One region of the Robertmurraya sp. GLU-23 genome, then DNA from elsewhere that is predicted to be linked to it. Evidence: riboswitches for the same ligand, from Rfam matches in the RefSeq annotation. Region 1 holds a riboswitch; each other region holds the start of a gene.
The links. Region 1 has a riboswitch for lysine ahead of ACVBAX_RS14080 (amino acid permease). Riboswitches for the same ligand answer to the same signal wherever they lie in the genome.

Region 1 (7,286 bases):
GCCGTTAGGCTGCTTTTTTGGTTTTTGGTTTTTGTTTGTGTGCTCTTGCTACTGGGCCGTAGAAGAAGATTCCACTTGCAAGGAGAGCCACTCCGAACATGAAGGTTTTGATGTCTGCTGTACCCGCGTAGATCACCCATACTGAATATAAGGTCGCTAGTAAAGCAATGACACCGTCCACCACTTTTGATCTTGCTTGGCCTTCATACGTTTCACCTGTGATCACTAGCTTTAACTGAAATACAGCTGCAATGAAGTACGGAACCAGGTAAGATAAGGTTGCAATATAAATAACAAAGTCAAACGCCGCAGAGATGGAATTTGAAATCGTTGAGAAAATAAATAACTGTCCCAATGAGTTTGTGATAATCATTGATAACACCGGAATATTCTTCTCATTTTCCTTTAAGAAAGAAGGTAAAAACAGACCTTGCTTCGCTGCTTGGTACGGAACTTCTGCACTTAACATCACCCAACCAATGGTAGAACCAAATAAGCTGATTAATCCAATACCTGCTAACACTTTTCCAGAAACAGGTCCAAGCACGGAGACAATCGCATCAATTAATGGCTTGTCCGACGCAATTAACGCCTCTTGGCTTAGTAAGCCCATCACTAATGTACTTACTCCAATATAGATGGCTAACGCGATGAACAACCCTAGAATCGTTGCACGCTTGACGTCAATTTGCTTCTTGGCACGTCCCGCAAAAACAACCGCCGATTCCACACCGATAAACGCCCAAAGGGTAGCAACCGCTGCATTGCTAATCTGACCCATCAGTCCGACCGTTGCCCCACTCTCATCGAAACGTGGCTCAACCATAGGAAGCATATGCGAAGCCTCAAATGCAAACAACGCAACAATAATGAAGATGAAGAAACCTGCCACTTTAGAAGCTGTTGCCATGAAGTTTAACTTCCCTGCATTTTCTAACCCTCGTAAAATAATGAAGTGAGTTCCCCATAATAAAATCGAACAAACCACAAAAGTTAAGGCATTACCAACCTTTAAAATAAACGAACCAACGGTAAATAACTCAGCCTGACTCGTTAAAATTGGAAAGAACGTTGATAAATAACTAGCGAATGTTGTAATGATCGCAATATTCCCCGCTAAGTTACCAATCCAATAACCCCAAGTCGCCATGAACCCAGAAAGAACAGACCCTCTAGAATTTGGTTTAAAAAGCTCTTTCGCATAAATTTGTGGTCCACCATTTAAATTTGGCTTTCTCATTCCTAAATTCCCAAACACCAGCGCAGTTACTAACACTCCCGCTCCTGTAAATAACCAAGCGAGAATAACCCCCGCCGGACTTGCCGCTTCTGATAGTGAACGTGGCAGCATAAAGATACCCGAACCTACCATATTTCCAACGACTAATGCCGTTAATATCCATAAACCTAACTTCGTTTGTTTTCCCATGATAATATTCCTTTCTATTATACTTCCCCATCTCTCAAGTATAGAGGCCCTAATAAACATAAAAAAACACACCAAAACGTGAGTACAGTGTGCTTTACAATAAACGCATCAGGCAAATGGATAGTTCAACATAGCTTTTCGAGCTATGACAGTCCTACACCTATTCGATGTAGTCCCAGCTACTATAGTCAGAGAATTATAGTGCTTCGGCGAAAATTCCTTTCAACTGAAATCATGGAGCTCCTCTGGCTCTCATCCAACCTACTAATATTTTTCGCAACCTCTACCTCATCTTGAGCTGATGAGGATCATATTTAATTTAAAATGCTTTACTAGAATAATTCATGAGCGTTTTTATGTCAATGGGATTAATTGCTATTGTACCGTTCGAACATCACTAAACGGATAAAACACAAACTCACTAACTCCGACAATCTTTTCCTTCTTAATAAAACCAAGACCATTCCTTGAGTCCATACTGCGAAGTCGATTGTCACCCAATACAAAATAATGACCTTCCGGAACCATAGTAGGCCCATAATCTCCCGTTAACACACTACCTTGTTCATGCGCCTGCTCCCGATTACTCTCTAAATACTCTTCGCTGTGAACAGCGCCATTGATTAGTAACTGATCATCCCTGATTTCGATCATATCACCAGGCAAGCCAATAATTCTTTTGACGTAATTTTCGCCTTCTCCTTTAATAATCACAATGTCCTCACGTTCAATTTTGTCGGTATTGACTTTGTTAACAAATATTTTCTCTTGATCGTGAAGAGTTGGTTCCATAGAGGCACCATCCACAATATAAGGAGCAAAGACAAATGTACGAACGACGACTACGATAGCGAAAGCAATAAACACCGATTTACCCCAGCTAATTATTTCTTGCCTCTTCTTAGTTTCTCCCATCCTATTCTGCTCCCTTTTTATGTAATAAACTTGTTTACATTTTATCATAATCACTTATTACCCACGGTTACCAAAGCTCACTCTCAGCCCATAAATCGTTAGACAAGATTCACCAAAAATATCTAGGAAATGCCAAATAAAAAAGTCAGCACTAGTGCTGACTTCTCATCTATCCTTATTGCTGACTCTTCAATTTTCTGTATTGATACATTTTCCATTGATAATGAATAAAGCAACCAATACAAAAACCTAAAAGGGCAACGGTCGCAGCAATCGCGACTAATATTGTAAATATATATCCTACCACTGGCAGATTAAAGGCAAACCCCATAAAACCTGCCCCTAAACATAGAATGGCGATTTTTTGATTAAACTGCTGCTGCTCCCAATCTTCTTGCAGGTACGTTGATGGTTCCCTTTTTAAAAACCGCTTCGCTACCTCCATGATTGGATTGATACGAAAAATAACTCCACATACACCTGAAAGTAGAGGAATCAATAAAATCCATTCCATATTTGTCACCCATGTAAGGATAACGGAGAGGACTATGATCGACTGGTTGATTTGCACAAGTGGCTTGGGAATCGTACGAACGACGTTAGCTGACATCTATATCACACCTTTATTATAGGATTAGTTGGTAATTTATTTTACCGAATATCCAGGCATTTGTATACAAATTAGGATGACACTAATAGAAGGAAAAAATGATAATTGGCCTAAATCTTTTCTGTAAAATAAGCGGAGGTTTTCCGGTTAAATGCAAAATGGCGTAGGTTTCGTAGTAAATAAGAGGAGGTTTTCCGATTATGCAAAGCAAAATCCCCCATTTTCGAAGTTTTAAAGTCAATAGGCGGAATCTCTCCGTCTATTGAAGCCTTCTTTAGTAATAGTTACTAGTTTAAACGGAAATGTTCCGTCTATTTATCCGCTCCGGTGCTTAACCTGCTCCCCCAACCGATAAGTGAGGCCCCCACTTGAACCTAGATGCAGGAGTCAGCAACTTTTATGTTAATAAAGAAACTCGCCAATTTGGCGAGTTTTCCTATTTTTATATACCAATAATGATGCTAATACGACATAGCGCTTCTTTTTTACACACCCTTTTGTTGCTGTTGTTCCTTTAAAATATCACGAATTTCCGAAAGCAATTTTTCCTCCGTTGTTGGTGCCTTTACTTCCGATTTTACTTCTTGCTTCTTTCTAAACTTCTGTAATAATCTTATAAAGAGGAAAATGGAAAAAGCAATAATAAAGAAATCAACGACATTTTGTATGAACTGACCATATTTAATGGTTGCATCATCATATGTATATTCGAGCTTTGTAAAGTCAAAGCCCCCTAATAAAAGCCCTACAATCGGCATAAGGATATTGTCTACAAGCGAGCTAACAATTTTACTAAAGGCCCCACCGATAACTACCCCGACAGCCAGGTCAATCACATTTCCTTTTAAAGCAAACTTCTTAAAATCCTGCCACATTTTATGTCCTCCTATTTAAATGTATACATACAGACTAGTATATCTTGAATTAGGGAACGTATGTAAAATTATGCTCATGAAACGAAGATGTCTACATTTTTCGAATTGTTATAGGGTTTTCCAGTCATTTCTTTTGAAATTTTTCTTGAAACATGACATTTGTCATGTCCTACTCTATACATTTATGCCTTTTCATGACCAGCTCATAAACACTACAATAACAGTAGATAAATTCAAAACCTTGTAGGAGGCTTTTATGAGCAAGCAAAAAACGGCTGAATTAAGAAAAAGCGTTGTCCCTTTTGAAAAGTCAGATATAAGTAAAAGTATAAAACAAATGATAAACACATTTATTCCTTTCTTTGGTTTATGGTACTTAGCGTACGCAAGTCTTTCAATTTCTTATTGGCTAACGTTGCCACTCGCTATTGTTGCGGCTGGATTTGTGATTCGAATCTTTATCATTTTCCATGATTGCTGTCACCAATCGTTCTTTAAAAATCGTAAAGCAAACGCCCTAATCGGAAACATCAGTGGGATTATAACGATGTTTCCTTATGAACAGTGGAAGAGAAGCCACAATATCCACCACGCAACAAGTGGAAATTTAGATAAGCGTGGCATTGGTGACATTTGGGTCATGACAGTTGAAGAGTATTTAGCTGCTACACCAACTCAACGTCTTCAATACAGAATGTACCGTAATCCGTTTGTTATGTTCGTTCTAGGACCGATATTCTTGTTCCTTGTTACCAACCGTATTAATGTAAAAGATGCAAAACGTAAAGAGCGTCTCAACACTTATTTCAATAATATTGCGATCGTTGTGTTGTATGCGTTTATGATTTGGTTAGTTGGCTGGAAAGCTTTCCTTCTTGTCCACGCTCCTATTTTGTTTGTTGCTGGTGCATTAGGAATTTGGTTATTTTACGTACAACATCAATATGAAGACAGCTATTTTGAACACGAAGAAGAGTGGAACTATGTGAAGGCGGCTGTTGAAGGAAGCTCTTATTACAAGCTTCCAAAGATCTTGCAATGGGTAACTGGAAACATCGGCTTTCACCATGTGCATCATCTAGCACCTAAGGTTCCGAACTACAATCTAGAAAAAGCACATGAATCAACGCCACCATTACAAAAAGCAACAACCGTTACTCTAGGTACAAGTCTTGAGTCCATTCACTTCAAATTATTTGATGATGAAAATAAGCGCTTTGTAAAATTCAAAGACATTCAACATCTTCTCGAAGAAGGAAAAGCTAGCCTGCACTTAAGCGGAAAGCACCCTACAGCTGACGAGAAATAAATAAAGTAAAATGCTCACCTGGTTAGGTGAGCATTTTTTTTAGATTTCTTTTACATATCTTTCATCTGGAATCTTGTTTAGCATCACATACAAGCTTGTATTTCCCCCACCATTCACGAAAGACATTTCCTCTTCCCCCGTAAAATGAATCACATCATGTTTGGATACAGCCAAACTTTCTCCATCCACACGGAAGGTTCCTTCTCCCTCTACCACCTGAATGAACACATTTGTTCCAGGGTGTTTATGGGCAGGCAGTGCTTGATTTCCCGAAAAGTTTAAGACGAATACCGTACTCTCCCCTTCTTTAAAAATAATTCGTTTCGTAAATTTTTCTTCATTATATGTGATAAAAGTAGATAAGCTTTGTTTTTGCATCATGATCAGTTCCTTTCCTTCTATATGAATCAATCATATCTTGTTACGTAATATTTTGATGTGATTTGAATCAATCTTTTTGAGAAAACGGTAGAGGAAAAAAGGGGGATTTTGTCGAATGCATAGATGATGCTAATAGAAAGGAAGATGCCAATTGATTGTAAAAGAATTAACGGTTCCATTAAAGCTTCAAGCGGTACAGTGTTTAGAAAAAAGAATATTGTCTACTCATCATCAGTATCCACAGATACTAGCTGACTTAGCCAAACGAAAAGCCGGCTATTATGGTGAACGATCTCTCTGTTATTATTTTCACCAACTTCCCCCAACCTCCTATCTCTTTCATAACCTTCGCCTCGAACAACATGAATCTATATTTGAGATGGATGTTCTCATCCTTTTTCCTACCTTTGCATTAATCATTGAAACCAAGAACATTATCGGAGAAATTCATTTTGACTCTCAATTCGGTCAACTTATTCGCACATGGAATGACAAAAAGGAAGCTTTCCCAGACCCAATAGCCCAAGCACGTAGGCACCAATCTCTAATGGGAGATTGGCTCTTTCAACAACTAGGTTATAGCATGCCGGTGGAATACCTAATTGTAGTTAGTAATTCATCTACTATTATTAGTACAGATCCCGGAAAAGCTTATCTTTTTAAGCAAGTCATTCACGCAAATAAGCTCCCTCTACGATTAACGGAGCTACAGTCCAAATATAAAACGGAGATGATGGAAACCTCACAACTTAAGAAATTAAGTAGAAAATTATTAAAGGACCATAAAGAAGCGGAATACGATGTGTTAAAGAAATTCCAAATTCAAGCAGATGAACTTGTAAAAGGAGTTCAATGTCCTAGCTGTCAATTATTTAGGATGCAGCGTAAAAAAGGTCGCTGGACATGCATGAACTGTGGCCATTCAGATCGCCTAGCACATCTTGAGGCGTTGCATGATTATTGGTTACTAATCTCCCCTACGATAACAAATGCAAAATGTCGTGATTTCCTTCAAATTGACTCTCCTTTTGTCGCAAGTCGCCTCTTAAAATCACTACATTTATCTGAAAGTGGAACCCTCAAAGGAAAAAAGTATCATTTTCCGAAAAAAATGAAGTTCTTCCCTGAGAAAAAGTAAGGATTTTTGCGATCCTGAGAATTTATTTGCGATTCTCAGGATTTATTTGCGATTCTGAAATTTTATTTGCGATCCTAGATCCTGGGAACTTATTTGCGCGCCAGGCATTTTATTTGCGATCCTAGGAACTTATTTGCGCGCCAGGCATTTTATTTGCGATCCTGGGAACTTATTTGCGCGCCAGGCAACTTTTTCCCAGAACTTATTTCCGCCCCCCAAACTTCTAATCCCCAATCGCCCCCTCCACCGAATAGCGACTCACATCAAGAACGGTTTCCTCTCCAAGAACGAGTTTTGCGAGCTCGCTACCCAAGAACGGGCCGCTCGTCAGGCCAGAAGCTCCCAGTCCATTTGCGACGAAAACACCTTTCAGTCCAGGAACCGGCCCAATCACTGGTAGAAAGTCGGGGGTAAATGGACGAAAGCCCACTCTCGTTTCAACAACCGTTGCTTCCTCTAAGTCCGGAAACAACTCCAATGCTTTTCCGATCATTTCATTTAAGCCACCAGCTGTGACTCTCGTATCAAATTCTTTATTGTCTTCATGTGTAGACCCGACAACGACGCGACCTTCTTCAAACGTTAGTAAGTACTGATTATTCGGAGGCATAACAACCGGCCAATCGGAT
Region 2 (7,286 bases), 130 kb from region 1:
ACTTGAATTTATATGATATTGTCTTTGCGATGGGTTCATCAACAGATTCTAATTACGGACATCAATTCAATTTTCCAGGACAATATTCAATTACTGCGTCATTTGAGTTATTAGAAAAGGCGAAGAAAATTGCGGATAAACAGGGACAGCATGTTCATGTGGGAAATGTTCTTTCTAGTGATGTATTTTATAATGCTGATCCGAAAGCTTTGCAAAAGTGGAGTGAAATGGGCATTTTATGTGCGGAAATGGAATCGGCTGGTCTATATTTAAATGCTGCTCGTGCGGGTGTTAATGCTCTTTGTATCTTAACTATTAGTGATCATATTTTTAGGCAGGAGCAAACAACACCAGAGGAAAGACAAACGTCATTTACAAAAATGATGGAAATTGCTTTGGAGCTTGCATAAAAATTACTTCACCACACTGCAATGGCAAACAGCAACGCCACATTGATAACGCAATGTGGCGTTGCGTATGCTCCTTTAAATGCCAATCCCTAAGGCCGTGATTGGACTTTTTCCCCTTGTACCCAAACTTCCCGAATATGTTCAGGACGGACAAGATACATTATTTTTTGGAAAATATCATCTAACTCTTCATTTTCAGCGAATATGGGCAGGCAGGCTGCTGGTAATTTCGTATCAATGATTTGTACGTCCCATGCATAGTTTTCTTGAATTCGCCCAATGGGTAGGCTTAAGCTTTCTCCCCCGCCGGCTGTAGCCAAGTAAAAGGCCTCGTGAATGGAAATGCGGGAATTTGGTACACCCCGTTCCTCGGCAGGAAGAGCCGGATTTACCCCGTCTTCTAGCATTCTAGAGGAGACCACCGCCTGCTTGGCATTATCATAAAGACTAGGAGTCGCGCCAGCTGAGATATCGGTTCCTAATCCAACATCAATACCCATAGCCTGAAAACGTTTGATCGGGATCACGCTATTTGCGAAGTAGGCATTTGACAATGGACAATGGCTGATCGCTGTTCCTGTTTTAGCAAAAAGCTCTGCATCATTGTCATCTAAGAAATTACAATGAGCCATTACAGATTTCTTACCTAATAATCCAAAATCATGCAAGGCAAATGCATCATGTTTGTGAAAACGGTCTTGTACATAGTTATGAGCCCAGTCACTTTCGCTACAATGCGATTGAACATGTGTATCATGCTTAGCTGCGAGTTCCCCTAAGCCCTTAAGTGCTTCGTCCGAACAACTTGGAATAAAGCGAGGAGTCACAACGGGATACACACCTTGTTTAACTGTTTTAGCTAGCTCCTTCACTGCTAAAATAAACTCCTCTGTATCAGCTATCGCGGTTTTGGCATCTGCATCCCGATAATAGTCAGGGTTTTGTTCAGGATCATCCATGACAACCTTGCCTACTAAACCCCTCTGTCCTTTTTTTGCACATATTTCCGCTAATAATAGACTTGCCTCTTTATGGACGGTTGCAAAGTAAAGGACTGTCGTTGTGCCGTTGGCAAGTAGTGTATTTACGAGATCTTCATAGACTGTTTGGGCAAAAGTTAAATCTGTATATTTGGACTCTAAAGGAAATGTATACGTGTGAAGCCAGTCGTAGAGGGGAATATCCAATGCTGTCCCTGATTGCGCCCATTGTGGGGCATGGACATGCAAATCCACAAAACCGGGGAGGAAATATTGCCCGTCTGCTAACTGATGAAAGTTCTCCTGCCCTTGGTAGTCCGCTAACAAGGATTGATATTCCTCGTGTTCAGGTCCAACCATTTTTTCAATCATTCCATTTGAATTCACAAAGAATAAATAATTTTTTAATGTATTAATTTTTTTAGGAGAAAAACTAGAAAAAGCAGTTCCGTGAAAAACATGCGTATATGTACTCATAAACACCCTCCTAATGTTCGCTACATTGGCCATTGTAACGGAATGATAAAACGTAGTCCATTTTAAACACATTTTTTATAAGAGTAAATGATCTATTGATAAAGTAGAACCTTACCAGAAAAACCTAGTTGACGAACTAAAAGATAGTATTGTAGTATAAGAAGATAATTGAATAAGACCTCACTTTTTACAGTGGGGTAGAGGCGCGATATTTAACAGTCTTTAGTGGAGTTTGAGAAGCAGTGATGCTAAGGAGAAGGAAATGTCGCCGAAGTTTGTAATATTCTCGAGTATTACATGCTGGGTCTGTAGTTAAGAGCTGCAGGACTGTCTTGATAAACTTAGTCGTTTATTGAGTTGTGCTATCTCATTTGGGATAAAAGAGGGGACTTTAGGACAACTATGCATAACGCGACTTGAGTTTATCTCAGGTCGTTTTTTTGTTTTAGTACGATAAAATAACAGGGGGAAAGACATCATGAAAAACAAGTTATCATTATTCATAGTTTTATTAGTTTCATCGATTCTATTATTAGCCGGATGTGGATCAAGTAATGGTTCTGATTCTGGATCATCAGAGGATAATACATTTAAAGTTGGTTTAGAAGCGGGTTATGCTCCTTTTAACTGGACTCAGAACGACGATTCTAACGGTGGAGTTAAAATTGATGGTTCTGCAGAGTATGCTGGTGGATATGATGTGGAAATCGCTAAGAAAGTCGCTGAAGGTTTAGGTAAAGAATTAGTGATTGTTAAAACTGAGTGGGATGGCTTAGTACCCGCTTTAACATCAGGTAAAATTGATGCGATTATTGCTGGAATGTCACCAACAGCTGAGCGTAAGGAAACGATCGACTTTACGGATAATTACTACAAGTCAAATTTAGTAATGGTTGTGAAAAAAGGCAGCAAGTATGAAAATGCTACTTCGATCCAAGATTTCAAAGGTGCGAAGATCACAGCTCAATTAAATACATTCCACTACAATGTGATTGATCAAATCGAAGGTGTAAACAAGAAAACGGCGATGGACAACTTCCCGGCCATGAGAGTTGCTTTAGAATCAGGGATCATTGATGGTTACGTTTCAGAACGTCCAGAAGGAGTTAGTGCATCAGCAGCCAATGAAAACTATGTAATGGTTGAATTTGAAGATGGTTTCGAAACATCAGAAGATGATACAGCAATCGCTGTTGGTTTGAAAAAAGACAGTGATTTAACAGAAAAGATCAATGAAATTTTAGCAGGTATCTCAGAGGAAGAACAAACAAGCATCATGGATGCTGCTATTACGAATCAACCAGCAGCAAAATAGAATTCAGGAACCGGCTGTATATAAGTATACAGTCGGTTTTATACGGTAAGGAGGAGAAATAATGAGCCTTGAGTGGGTTATTAAAATCATTGCGGAAAACTGGCCTATGTTCCTTCGTGGTGCTGGGTTAACCCTTTTGATTGCTCTGGTTGGAACGATTTTTGGAGCAATGATTGGATTATTAGCAGGCGTTATACGAACGATTCCTATGCCGGAACGTGGCGGGAAAAAGATACTTTTAAAAGTGATTAACCTAATTATTTCCATATATATAGAATTCTTCCGTGGAACACCAATGATTGTACAAGCCATGGTTATTTTCTATGGATCTGCCATGGCATTCGGTATCGATATGAATGTGTTTGTGGCGGCTATTTTTGTCGTATCGATCAATACAGGAGCTTATATGGCGGAAATTGTACGTGGTGGAATTGTGTCGATTGAAAAAGGACAGTTTGAAGCCGCACATGCGATCGGAATGAATCATCTACAAACGATGTGGAATGTGGTATTGCCACAGGTCATTCGAAATATTTTACCTGCCACAGGAAATCAATTTGTTATTAATATTAAAGATACGTCCGTTCTGAATGTGATCTCCGTGACCGAATTATTTTTCGTTACCAAATCGATTTCAGGCAATAACTTTAGATATTTTGAATCGTTCTTCGTCGCATGTCTGATTTATTTTGTGATGACCTTTATCGTGACAAGAATCTTGCTATATATTGAAAAGAAATTAGATGGCTCTGAAAGCTATACGATGATTGTTAACGAAACACAAATAGAAGTGGCTCAAAAGTAATGAGAGAAGGAGGAGAGAATTTGGAAAAGATTATTGATATTCAGCATTTAAACAAATCCTTTGGAACTCATGAAGTATTAAAAGACATTAATTTTTCAGTGAACAAAGGAGAAGTAGTTACCATTATCGGTTCCTCAGGTTCTGGTAAGTCCACTCTTCTTCGTTGTGTGAATCTTTTAGAAAAACCAAGCGGCGGAAAAATTATTTATCATGGCGAAAATATACTAGATGACAAGCATGATGTAGCGGCTTACCGACAGCATCTAGGTATGGTGTTCCAACAATTTAACCTTTTTAACAATCACAATGTTCTAATGAACTGTGTGGTAGGACAAGTCAAAGTACTCAAACGCTCCAAGGAAGAAGCCGAAAAAGTAGCGATGAAGTACTTGAAGGTGGTTGGAATGGATAAATATATTAACGCAAAACCCAAACAACTATCGGGTGGCCAAAAGCAACGTGTGGCCATTGCTAGAGCCCTTTCCATGGACCCAGATGTGATGCTATTTGATGAACCAACGTCTGCTCTTGACCCAGAAATGGTAGGGGAAGTTCTCAAAGTCATGAAGGAACTCGCAGAATCTGGTCTGACGATGTTGATCGTGACGCATGAAATGGAATTTGCCAAAGAAGTATCGGATCGAGTGGTCTTTATGAACCAAGGAGTGATTGCCGAAGAAGGCACTCCAGAGCAGATTTTCACTAATCCAACCCAAGAACGCACAAGAGAATTCTTGAAGCGTACATTAAATTAAGCAATTATACTAACTGCACCTCCAATTGTTATAGTAGCAATTGGAGGTTTTTTTCATTTAGAAAACTACTCTCAAAACCCCAATTCATATAACTCTTCAAAATAAAGCTCTTCAAACTTTTTATTCAGGATTCCGTAATAATAGGCAATAGGTTTTTGTATGGTGCTTCCTTTGAGCTTACTAATCATTTGTTTAAAGGAGTGAACGGCCATATTTATCACGAGATCTGTTTGGCTTTCAAAGTTATTTCGATAGGCAGAAATTTGGGCCATTCTCCAGAATTCTTCAATCTGCTTTGCTTCTGGAAAGAAGTATCTGACGACTTGAGAGAAGGAGTAAGGAACTCGGTCACTTGTGTAAGTGAAATCAAGAGGCTTGTTATCCGTATTCTCTGTAGGTTCGGATGAATCCATTTCTTTACGTTCTTTAATCTTTATATTTTTAGTTTTAGAAGGATTACTAGTTTTATTATGGTGGTTCAAATTATCTTCCTTAGGTAGTTCATTTGTAGGAAAAGGTTGAAATACATACAAATTACTAGACTGAGAACCATTTTTTCTTTCGGTTTCATGAACGATCAATAGTCCTAAACCAATCGCTTTTTGAATCATTCGCTTGAAAGTAGATCGTGAGATACCGTACCCGTTGTGTTCCTCATAAATTGCTTTTAATACGGTCCCAATTTTGGCATTGCAAACGCCAGGGATTTTCGCAGCAAAACGAACGAGTCGCTTTAAGCCAACTCGCTCTCCCTTAGAAAAATCATCCTTGTGAACAGCCAACCACATTTCCATATGAGTATTAAATTCTTTTAAAGAAGAAAATTGAGAATACTGTTCGAATTGTTCAATACCGCCATTTTTCAAATTCATTCCTTGGCACCGTCCCTTCATTGTTTATATAGAGAAGGGCGGTTCAAAAGGACAGGGTGGTTTTTGGATATTTGTGACGGATTTTTGAACAGTTTTGGAGTAGAATGTAGTGAGAGTTACGTTACGTTGATTCTATTTTGTCTAAATTAAGTAATGGTAAAAAAATTATAGAAGGGGTTTTACAGATGGATGCAAATAAAAAATGGCTTTCCATTCCAAAAGAGATAAGAAATAGTCTACTAAGTAATGTTTGGTGTGGGAATTGCTCAGATGTAACAACGATTACTGCTTTTTTAATAGAAGAGCATGATTTCGGTATTGTGTTAAAAGGTAAATGTAAAAATTGCGGTAAAGATGTGGCTAGGGTTATTGAGGAAGATTGAACAGGGACACAAGTAATATGGGACCGGTTCCAGTATCATACGACGCGCCTAAATAGTAAAAAAAATTCAATCAAACGTTTGATTGAATTTTTTTTCGTTTCACATTAAGTAGGATAAATGTGCTTATTAGATCTAGGAATATCATTTTTCAAATAGATATATAGACCATAAAGAATTAGAATAAGAATATAGTATTCCAAAAATTGTTAGAGGGGGGCAAATATGATCCCGACAAAATTAGATTCCACTTCTATCACTACGATAAGAGAAAAACGCATTGAACCAGTTATCGATTGGTTCGAGCAGCATAAGCATTCATTCTATACGCTAGGGCGGTTCTATCTTAATCAACAGCACCAAATAGAAGAGCTATTCTACCGGTCTATTTTAAACGTTCATAAGGAATGGTCTCGATTTAAACATGAATCATCATTCGATTTGTGGGTTACATCCCTTTTCATACAAAACTGCCGAGAGCTTTCCCAGGATAATGGCATACAGGCTCGAGAGGAAAGGGATCCTCGTCCGGAGTTACTTAAGGCACTTGACCAACTAAATGGTGATGAAAAAGATGCCATGGTCCTTAGATATGTAAAAGGACTTTCTCAGGAGGAAGCAGCAAGCATTCTCCGAATTTCAGTGGATCAGATAAAAGGTCGTCTGTTTTCCGGAATCCGATCTCTTAGACAAACGGAGAGTGAAGAATCCTTTAATGGCTGTAAAGAGTACCATAAGGATTACATTGATTATTTAGAAAGAACGATGGAGCGGCCGAAAAGGGTCGATTTTGAAGTGCATATTTATCACTGTGAAAAATGTCAGGAGGATTTAGCTACCTTTCAGGATGTCAGGTTATCGCTATTAAACCATGCCGATCGGATGGGCGATTTTCATATACCATCAGATTTCATGGAGAATGTCAAAGGGAGACTAGCAGAAAAGGAGAATCGCAGACGACAAAAGAACAAAAAACGTAAAAAAGTTGCGCTCGTTTTTGCAAGTGTATTCACAGTGCTGATGGGTATAGGTTTTTTTACCGGTTTGTTCTCCAACCTCTATTATACATGGACCGAAGAAGATGAGCAGTTGCGTGCCTTTTTACAACAGGGTCTGGGTCAAAGGGTAGACCTGGAGGCGGAAAGTGACGGGGTGATTGTGGAGATTAAAGGCGTGGTAGCTGATGATATTCAGACGGTAGTTTTTTATGAAATAGAAGATACAAATGAAGATCATCAATATTTTATGAATTATGATGATGGGGTTATTGTGGAGAACACATATAAAATCAT
Region 3 (7,286 bases), on a different contig from region 1:
ACTGGAACTAATGAAAATAATTCGACCGGACTTCCTGCTTCCGCAACTTTAATTGTTGCCATTAAGCCAGCTAGACCGCCGCCGACTACGATCACCTTTCCTTTACCCATCGTGAGTCACTCCTTAACTAATATCAAAGTATATCCCGTTCGTTTCTATAAAAATTAGAACCTATTAAATTAAATAAATGCAAAAATAGCGCGCACACCAACTATGGAGAGGGCGATAAAAACGCCTAATGTAACATAAGTAGAAATAAGTTGAGAACGTGGTGTAACTGTAATTCCCCAACTTACAAAGAAAGACCATAGTCCATTTGCAAAGTGGAAGGTGGTTGAAAGCACACCGATGATATAGAACCAGAGCATAAATGGATTCGAAAGAATGCTTTCCATCATATTGAAGTTAACCTCTGCACCAAATGCTGCTGCAATTCTTGTTTCCCACACATGCCATGTTACGAATACTAGTGTTACTACTCCAGATATACGCTGAAGCATGAACATCCAATTGCGGAAAAACCCATAATTACTCGTATTATTCTTTGCTGTAAACGCAATATAAAGCCCGTAAATTGCGTGGAATAATAAAGGTAGAAAAATCACGAACGTTTCTAATACATATCGAAACGGCAAACTCTCCATAAAATGAGACGCTTTGTTAAATGATTCTTCCCCCCCAGTTGCAAAATGATTGACTACAAGGTGCTGCACAAGAAATAGACCAACTGGAATGACTCCAAGCAGCGAGTGTAATCTTCGATAAAAAAACTCTCGGTTTCCTGCCATGAACTTTACCCCCCTTAAAAATTAAACGGAATGACTAAAATAATATCCGTTTTTTTTACAATAATTTTTACAATTATGTGACATGTTCATTTTACTCCCAACATGAAAGAGCGTCAAGAAAACGGATACATAAAATGCTCTATATATACAAAATATTTTTAATATATTGATATCGCTATTAATGCTTATATACAAACATCTTACAGCGCTTTCTTTTATATTGATATAACAATTAATGTAAAAATTTTTTAAATCAGTTTTTTTTGTTTTCATGCGTATTTCCCCGGAAAACGTATATAATAGAATAATAGAAAGTGGGGGACATGTTTTGAGTGAATTGAAATTAGAACAACCTATTTCGGCCACAGATCCTGCACTTGTTCCAGCCTTTGGATATGAATTACTAAGAGAAGTGCTTCTTCCAGACATTCTTGGAAGAGAAACAGCTTCTATTTTATACTGGGCAGGTAAGGCTTTAGCCAGAAAGTACCCTTTGCAGTCGGTCGAAGAAATTATTACTTTTTTCCAACAGGCAGGTTGGGGCACACTACAAATTAAATCTGAAAAAAAGAATGAGCTTGAGTTTGAATTATCGAGTGACTTAATCAAAAATCGCTTTAAAGAGCATCCAGACTGTCAATTCCAATTGGAAGCAGGATTCTTGGCTCAACAAATGGAAGAACAAAAACAGGTAATTACTGAAACGTATGAACACCCGAAGAAAAAGCTCGCTACGGTTTCCTTCACTGTACGTTGGGATAGAAAAGATTCTATTGAATAGTACTTAAAAAGCTTTCATATTTTTATGAAAGCTTTTTAGTTTGTCTCATTTTTTAACTTACCGCACTGCTTCTATGCTTTAACAGATTTTCCAGACAACTCAAATGCTTCATGAAGTGCTTCAACTGCTTTCAGCATCTGTGCTTCCTCTATCACTGTAGAAACCTTAATTTCAGAGGTACTTACCATCTTTACCTGAATCCCCCCTGCGGCTAGCACTTCAAACATTTCTGCTGCAACCCCAGGATTGGAAATCATCCCTGAACCAACAATCGATACTTTTGCAAGGTTTGGTTCTGCTTCTATACTTGCATATTTCAAGGAATCTTTATTAGCTTGTAGAACAGCCATAGTTTCTTCTAAATCTGTGCTCTTAATAGAAAAAGATAAGTTTGTCGTTGATTCATTCGTCATACTTTGAATAATAATATCCACGTTCAAATGATTTTTTGCTAAGATGGTGAAGATCGTTGACAGATTTGTTAATCCATTTGGAAGGCCTAAAACACTTACTCTCGTAATTTCATCTTCAAAAGCAACACCTCTTACAACTAAACTTTGTTCCATTGATACTTCCTCCTCAATTATCGTTCCATTTTCTCGCTCCATACTTGACCGCACTTCAAGTGGGACCGCATAATTTTTTGCATATTCAACGGCTCTTGGATGTAACACTCCCGCACCTAAGTTAGCTAACTCTAACATTTCATCATAAGAAACAGACTTAAGCTTTCTTGCCTCTTTCACATAACGTGGATCTGTTGTAAATACACCTGTTACATCGGTATAAATATCGCATTTATCAGCTTTTAATGCGGCTGCTAATGCCACTGCTGTTGTATCCGATCCACCTCGACCAAGAGTTGACACCGCCCCATCAATCGCGATTCCTTGAAAGCCGGCTACGACTACTATTTTCCCTTTATGTAGCTCAGTTTGAATTTTAGTTGTATTAATGTGTAAAATCCTAGCATTTCCATGAACTGCCTCTGTTTCAATTCCTGCTTGCCAACCAGTAAAGGATATTGCTTCATAGCCTTTTTCTATTAACACCATCGACAATAATGCGATCGTGACTTGCTCACCTGTCGTGAGAAGCATATCCATTTCACGTTTGCTTGGACGGCTTGAGATTTGATTTGCTAGACCCACTAATTCGTCTGTTGCTTTCCCCATTGCAGACACAACGACTACTACGTCGTTCCCTCGCATCTTTTCTTCAATTACTCGATCGGCTACATGCTTAATACGATCAACATTTCCTACCGATGTACCACCAAACTTTTGGACAACCAATCCCATATTTACCCCTACTTTCTTTTCATCTCTTTCATGTGCCTTTTTTGAAAATACAAAAAAAGCCATGAGAGATATCTCATGGCTGCGTGAATGAACGTACAAAAATACGGACTTATACACAGTGAGATAGCTCTCCAAGACATACTGTCTTGACAATCCAGTATTTATTCAATACAGGACCAGCAGATACGGCAATTCAGAGACCTATCCACTTCGGCGAACATCCCCTTTCACAGCTTCTCATCGAATCTCAGTATTCTCAAAGCTGTTACTATTGGTGCTCGCACCTCTACCTTCACTTAACGATTAAGTGATTAATATAAAATTTTCCTAATTATAGCACAGCCTCCTAGTGACGACAATGCTATTCTTGTAATTTTTTCATTAACAGATCTACTGTATTTTGTGGAAGTCCAATAGATAAAAAGTCCTCTTTGTGTGCTTCCTTCATTTTTTTTACCGACCCAAAGGCTTTTAATAATTGTTTCTTCCTTTTCTCACCGATTCCCGGTACATCATCCAAAATCGACTGAAACACATTTTTCCCTCGAAGTTGCCTGTGAAACGTGATGGCAAAACGATGCACTTCGTCTTGAATTCTTTGAAGCAAATAAAATTCCTGGCTATTCCGTTCAAGCGGCACGACCGTTAATGGCTTCCCGTATAAAAGCTGTGAGGTTCTATGTTTATCATCTTTAACGAGCCCAGTTATCGGAATATCTAAACCAAGTTCATTTTCCAAAATATCTCTTACCGCTTCTACATGTCCTTTTCCACCATCTATCATAATTAGATCAGGAAGTGGGAGGTTTTCTTTAAGCACACGAGAATATCTGCGTCTTGTGACTTCCCTCATCGATTCATAATCATCAGGACCCTCAACAGACTTAATTTTGTATTTTCGATACTCTCTTTTTGCTGATTTCCCATCAATAAATACAACCATTGCCGATACTGGGTCTGTTCCTTGGATATTTGAGTTATCAAAAGCTTCAATTCGGTGAGGAGTATAAATTCCCAGTTGCTCTCCAAGTTGCTCGACTGCTTTAATCGTTCTCTCTTCATCTCGCTCCACGAGAGAGAATTTTTCTTTTAGAGCAATGCTTGCATTTTTTGTAGCTAACTCAACTAGGTCTTTCTTCTGTCCACGTTTCGGCTGCAATACCTTTGTTTGTAGAAGTTGTCCCGCTAATTCTAGATCTACTTCATCCCGTAAAAGTATCTCTTTTGGTTTAAAATGACTGGATTGATCGTAGAATTGACCTAAGAACGTTAAAAATTCTTCTTCTGCTTCTCCATAAATAGGGAACATGGAAATGTCTCTCTCAATGAGCTTGCCTTGGCGAACAAAAAATACTTGAACACACATCCACCCTTTATCAACCGAATAGCCGAACACATCTCGGTCAGTAAAATCAGTCGTTGTCATTTTTTGTTTTTCCATTGTTGCTTCTATATGGGCTATTTTATCGCGGAAATCCTTTGCTCTTTCGAAATCAAGCTCTTCTGCAGCAGCTTGCATCTTAAGTGTAAGGTCCTTTTTAATGTCCTTATAACCACCATTTAAAAACTTTGTAATTTCTTCTACAAGTTCTTTGTAGGTCGATTCTTTTACTTCCTTTACACAAGGAGCCAAACATTGTCCAAGATGATAATATAAGCATACTCTATCAGGCAATGTTGAGCATTTTCTCAAAGGATAGATTCGATCCAAAAGCTTTTTTGTTTCGTTCGCAGCAGACACATTCGGGTATGGACCAAAATATTTCCCTTTGTCCTTTTTGACCTTACGAGTTGTAATCAGGCGTGGATGCCTTTCTGCAGTTAACTTAATAAAAGGATATGTTTTATCGTCCTTTAACATCACATTGTACTTAGGATCATGTTTCTTTATTAAATTTAACTCGAGAATTAGTGCTTCAATATTGGACGATGTAACGATATATTCAAAATCCTCAATTTCAGAAACGAGCCTTTGCGTTTTTCCATCGTGAGATCCAGTAAAGTACGACCTGACACGATTTTTTAATACTTTCGCTTTACCAACATATATAATTGTCCCTTGCCGATCCTTCATCAAATAACATCCAGGCTGATCAGGTAATAAAGCAAGTTTATTTTTTATCATCTCATTCAAAAGGTACACCTCCAACTACAAAACACTCTGATTTTATTATAAAGTTTTTTTGAGGGGATATATAGTAGGAGCCCACTGGAAAAGAAAAAACCACTCAGGATCGAGTGGTTTACACATTTTATAGATGAGAGTTTAAGCGCTCTTCTAAAGCTTCCTTCGGTTGGAAGCCGACAACTTTATCAATTACTTCGCCATCTTTCATGATAAGAAGTGTTGGGATGCTCATAACTCCAAACTTTGCTGCAGTTTCTTGGTTTTCGTCAACATCGATTTTAACGATTTTGACTTTGTCTCCCATTTCTGAATCAAGCTCTTGAAGAACAGGAGCAATCATCTTACATGGACCACACCATGGAGCCCAAAAATCTGCAAGCACTAGGCCTGAACCAGTTTCTGTTGAAAAGTTTTGATCTGTTGCATTTGAAATAGCCATTTTCATGCCTCCTTAAGTATTGCTTCGAGAAATATGTCTCGATTGCCTTTTAGTAGTAAAATACTAACGTCAGTATATCACCGTTTTTCAGTCGATGCTAATAATATGTCTTGCAGCTGTTTTCTTATGTAATTTGCCCATTTTATGAAACGATATTCTCTTGTCGAAACAGCATGAAAAAGGAAAGAGCGGCTCTTATAAACCGCTCATTGCCCGTTACGCATTGATTTTCATTTTTTTAAATTCCTCTGTTAAAAGTGGTACCACTTCAAACAGATCTCCGACAATTCCATAGTCAGCCACTTTAAAAATATTTGCTTCTGGGTCTTTATTAATAGCCACAATGACCTTTGAGTTAGACATTCCAGCTAAATGCTGAATCGCTCCAGAAATTCCGCAAGCAATATAAAGGTCCGGTGTCACAACTTTTCCTGTTTGACCAATTTGTAAGGAGTAATCACAGTACTCTGCGTCACATGCACCCCTTGAAGCTCCAACTGCTCCTCCAAGTACGGTAGCCAGTTCTTTTAAAGGCTCAAAGCCTTCTTCGCTCTTCACACCACGTCCACCCGCAATAACAACCTTTGCTTCTGATAAATCTACACCCTCACTAGCTTTTCGTACAACCTCTTTAATAATTGTACGTAAACCTTTTATATCGACAGCTAATGAATTGACTTCTCCTGAAAGTGATTCATCCTTTTGAAGTGCAGCAATGTTATTCGGTCGGATGGTTGCAAAAATAACTCCATCCGTCACAATCTTCTTTTCAAAAGCTTTACCAGAGTAGATTGGTCTAGTAAATACAACATTTCCACCAGCTACTTCAATAGCTGTTGCATCTGAGATTAATCCAGAATTCAGTTTCCCAGCAATTCTTGGAGATAGGTCCTTCCCTAATGCCGTATGTCCAAACACAAGTCCCTCTGGCTTTTCTTCTTCAATCACGGCCAATAATGCTTGTGAAAAACCATCAGATGTATATTGAGCAAGATCGGCATGTTCAACCACTACCACACGGCTAGCTCCATGCTGAATTAACTCCTGTCCTAAAGCGCTTACACTTTCTCCAATTAAAACACCAACCACTTCTCCACCTTCGGCAATTGTCTTACCCGCAGACAATGCTTCAAAAGACACATTACGTAATGCTCCGTCTCTAACTTCCCCTAAAACCAACACTTTTCTAGCCATCAAGTTCCCCTCCTGCAAAAATTTAATTCCGCTCGTATGAAAAGAATGATTACACTACCTTTGCTTCTGTATGAAGTAGAGTTACAAGCTCTTTAACTTGATCGTTCAAGTCACCCGTTAACACTTTACCAGCTTCTTTTTTAGGTGGTAGATAAATTTCAATTGTCTTCGTCTTAGCCTCAACATCGTCTTCTTCAAGGTCAAGATCGTCTAATTCTAACTGTTCTAACGGTTTTTTCTTCGCCTTCATAATTCCAGGTAAAGAAGGATATCTTGGTTCATTTAATCCTTGTTGTGCCGTTACTAATAGGGGAAGACTGGTCTCAATGACTTCTGAATCGCCTTCAACATCGCGAACTACCGTCGCTTTTGTCCCCTGTATGTCAAGATTAGTAATAGTTGTTACATAAGGGATTTCAAGTAATTCTGCCACACGTGGGCCGACCTGACCTGAACCTCCATCAATAGCTACATTCCCTGCGATAATTAAATCAACTTCTTGATCTTTTAAGTATTGGGCAATGATTTTGGCTGTTGTATACTGGTCAGAAGCTTCAACATCATCTTCAATATTTACAAGTACCGCTTTATCTGCTCCCATTGCTAAAGCTGTCCGAAGCTGTTTCTCCGATTCTTCACTACCAACAGATATAAC

Region 2: another riboswitch for lysine. It lies ahead of ACVBAX_RS14705 (transporter substrate-binding domain-containing protein); the one in region 1 lies ahead of ACVBAX_RS14080 (amino acid permease).
Region 3: another riboswitch for lysine. It lies ahead of ACVBAX_RS00500 (aspartate kinase); the one in region 1 lies ahead of ACVBAX_RS14080 (amino acid permease).

The regions. Positions count from the first base shown of each region.
Region 1 covers NZ_JBRKCV010000008.1:37,712-44,997, forward strand. Annotated here, with positions in the region: gene ACVBAX_RS14080 (amino acid permease) at 5-1,429, opposite strand; lysine riboswitch at 1,543-1,723, opposite strand; gene lepB (signal peptidase I) at 1,805-2,344, opposite strand; gene ACVBAX_RS14090 (DUF4395 domain-containing protein) at 2,520-2,954, opposite strand; gene mscL (large conductance mechanosensitive channel protein MscL) at 3,440-3,829, opposite strand; gene ACVBAX_RS14100 (fatty acid desaturase) at 4,086-5,138, shown strand; gene ACVBAX_RS14105 (cupin domain-containing protein) at 5,178-5,519, opposite strand; gene ACVBAX_RS14110 (nuclease-related domain-containing protein) at 5,671-6,657, shown strand; gene ACVBAX_RS14115 (NAD(P)/FAD-dependent oxidoreductase) at 6,881-7,286, opposite strand, start outside.
Region 2 covers NZ_JBRKCV010000008.1:169,505-176,790, reverse strand. Annotated here, with positions in the region: gene deoD (purine-nucleoside phosphorylase) at 1-410, shown strand, start outside; gene guaD (guanine deaminase) at 500-1,867, opposite strand; lysine riboswitch at 2,058-2,240, shown strand; gene ACVBAX_RS14705 (transporter substrate-binding domain-containing protein) at 2,346-3,182, shown strand; gene ACVBAX_RS14700 (amino acid ABC transporter permease) at 3,244-3,987, shown strand; gene ACVBAX_RS14695 (amino acid ABC transporter ATP-binding protein) at 4,008-4,742, shown strand; gene ACVBAX_RS14690 (hypothetical protein) at 4,814-5,614, opposite strand; gene ACVBAX_RS14685 (hypothetical protein) at 5,800-5,997, shown strand; gene ACVBAX_RS14680 (sigma-70 family RNA polymerase sigma factor) at 6,220-7,286, shown strand, end outside.
Region 3 covers NZ_JBRKCV010000001.1:99,416-106,701, reverse strand. Annotated here, with positions in the region: gene sdhA (succinate dehydrogenase flavoprotein subunit) at 1-110, opposite strand, end outside; gene ACVBAX_RS00510 (succinate dehydrogenase cytochrome b558 subunit) at 180-788, opposite strand; gene ACVBAX_RS00505 (YslB family protein) at 1,117-1,569, shown strand; gene ACVBAX_RS00500 (aspartate kinase) at 1,641-2,870, opposite strand; lysine riboswitch at 2,987-3,167, opposite strand; gene uvrC (excinuclease ABC subunit UvrC) at 3,232-5,004, opposite strand; gene trxA (thioredoxin) at 5,123-5,437, opposite strand; gene ACVBAX_RS00485 (electron transfer flavoprotein subunit alpha/FixB family protein) at 5,654-6,631, opposite strand; gene ACVBAX_RS00480 (electron transfer flavoprotein subunit beta/FixA family protein) at 6,681-7,286, opposite strand, start outside.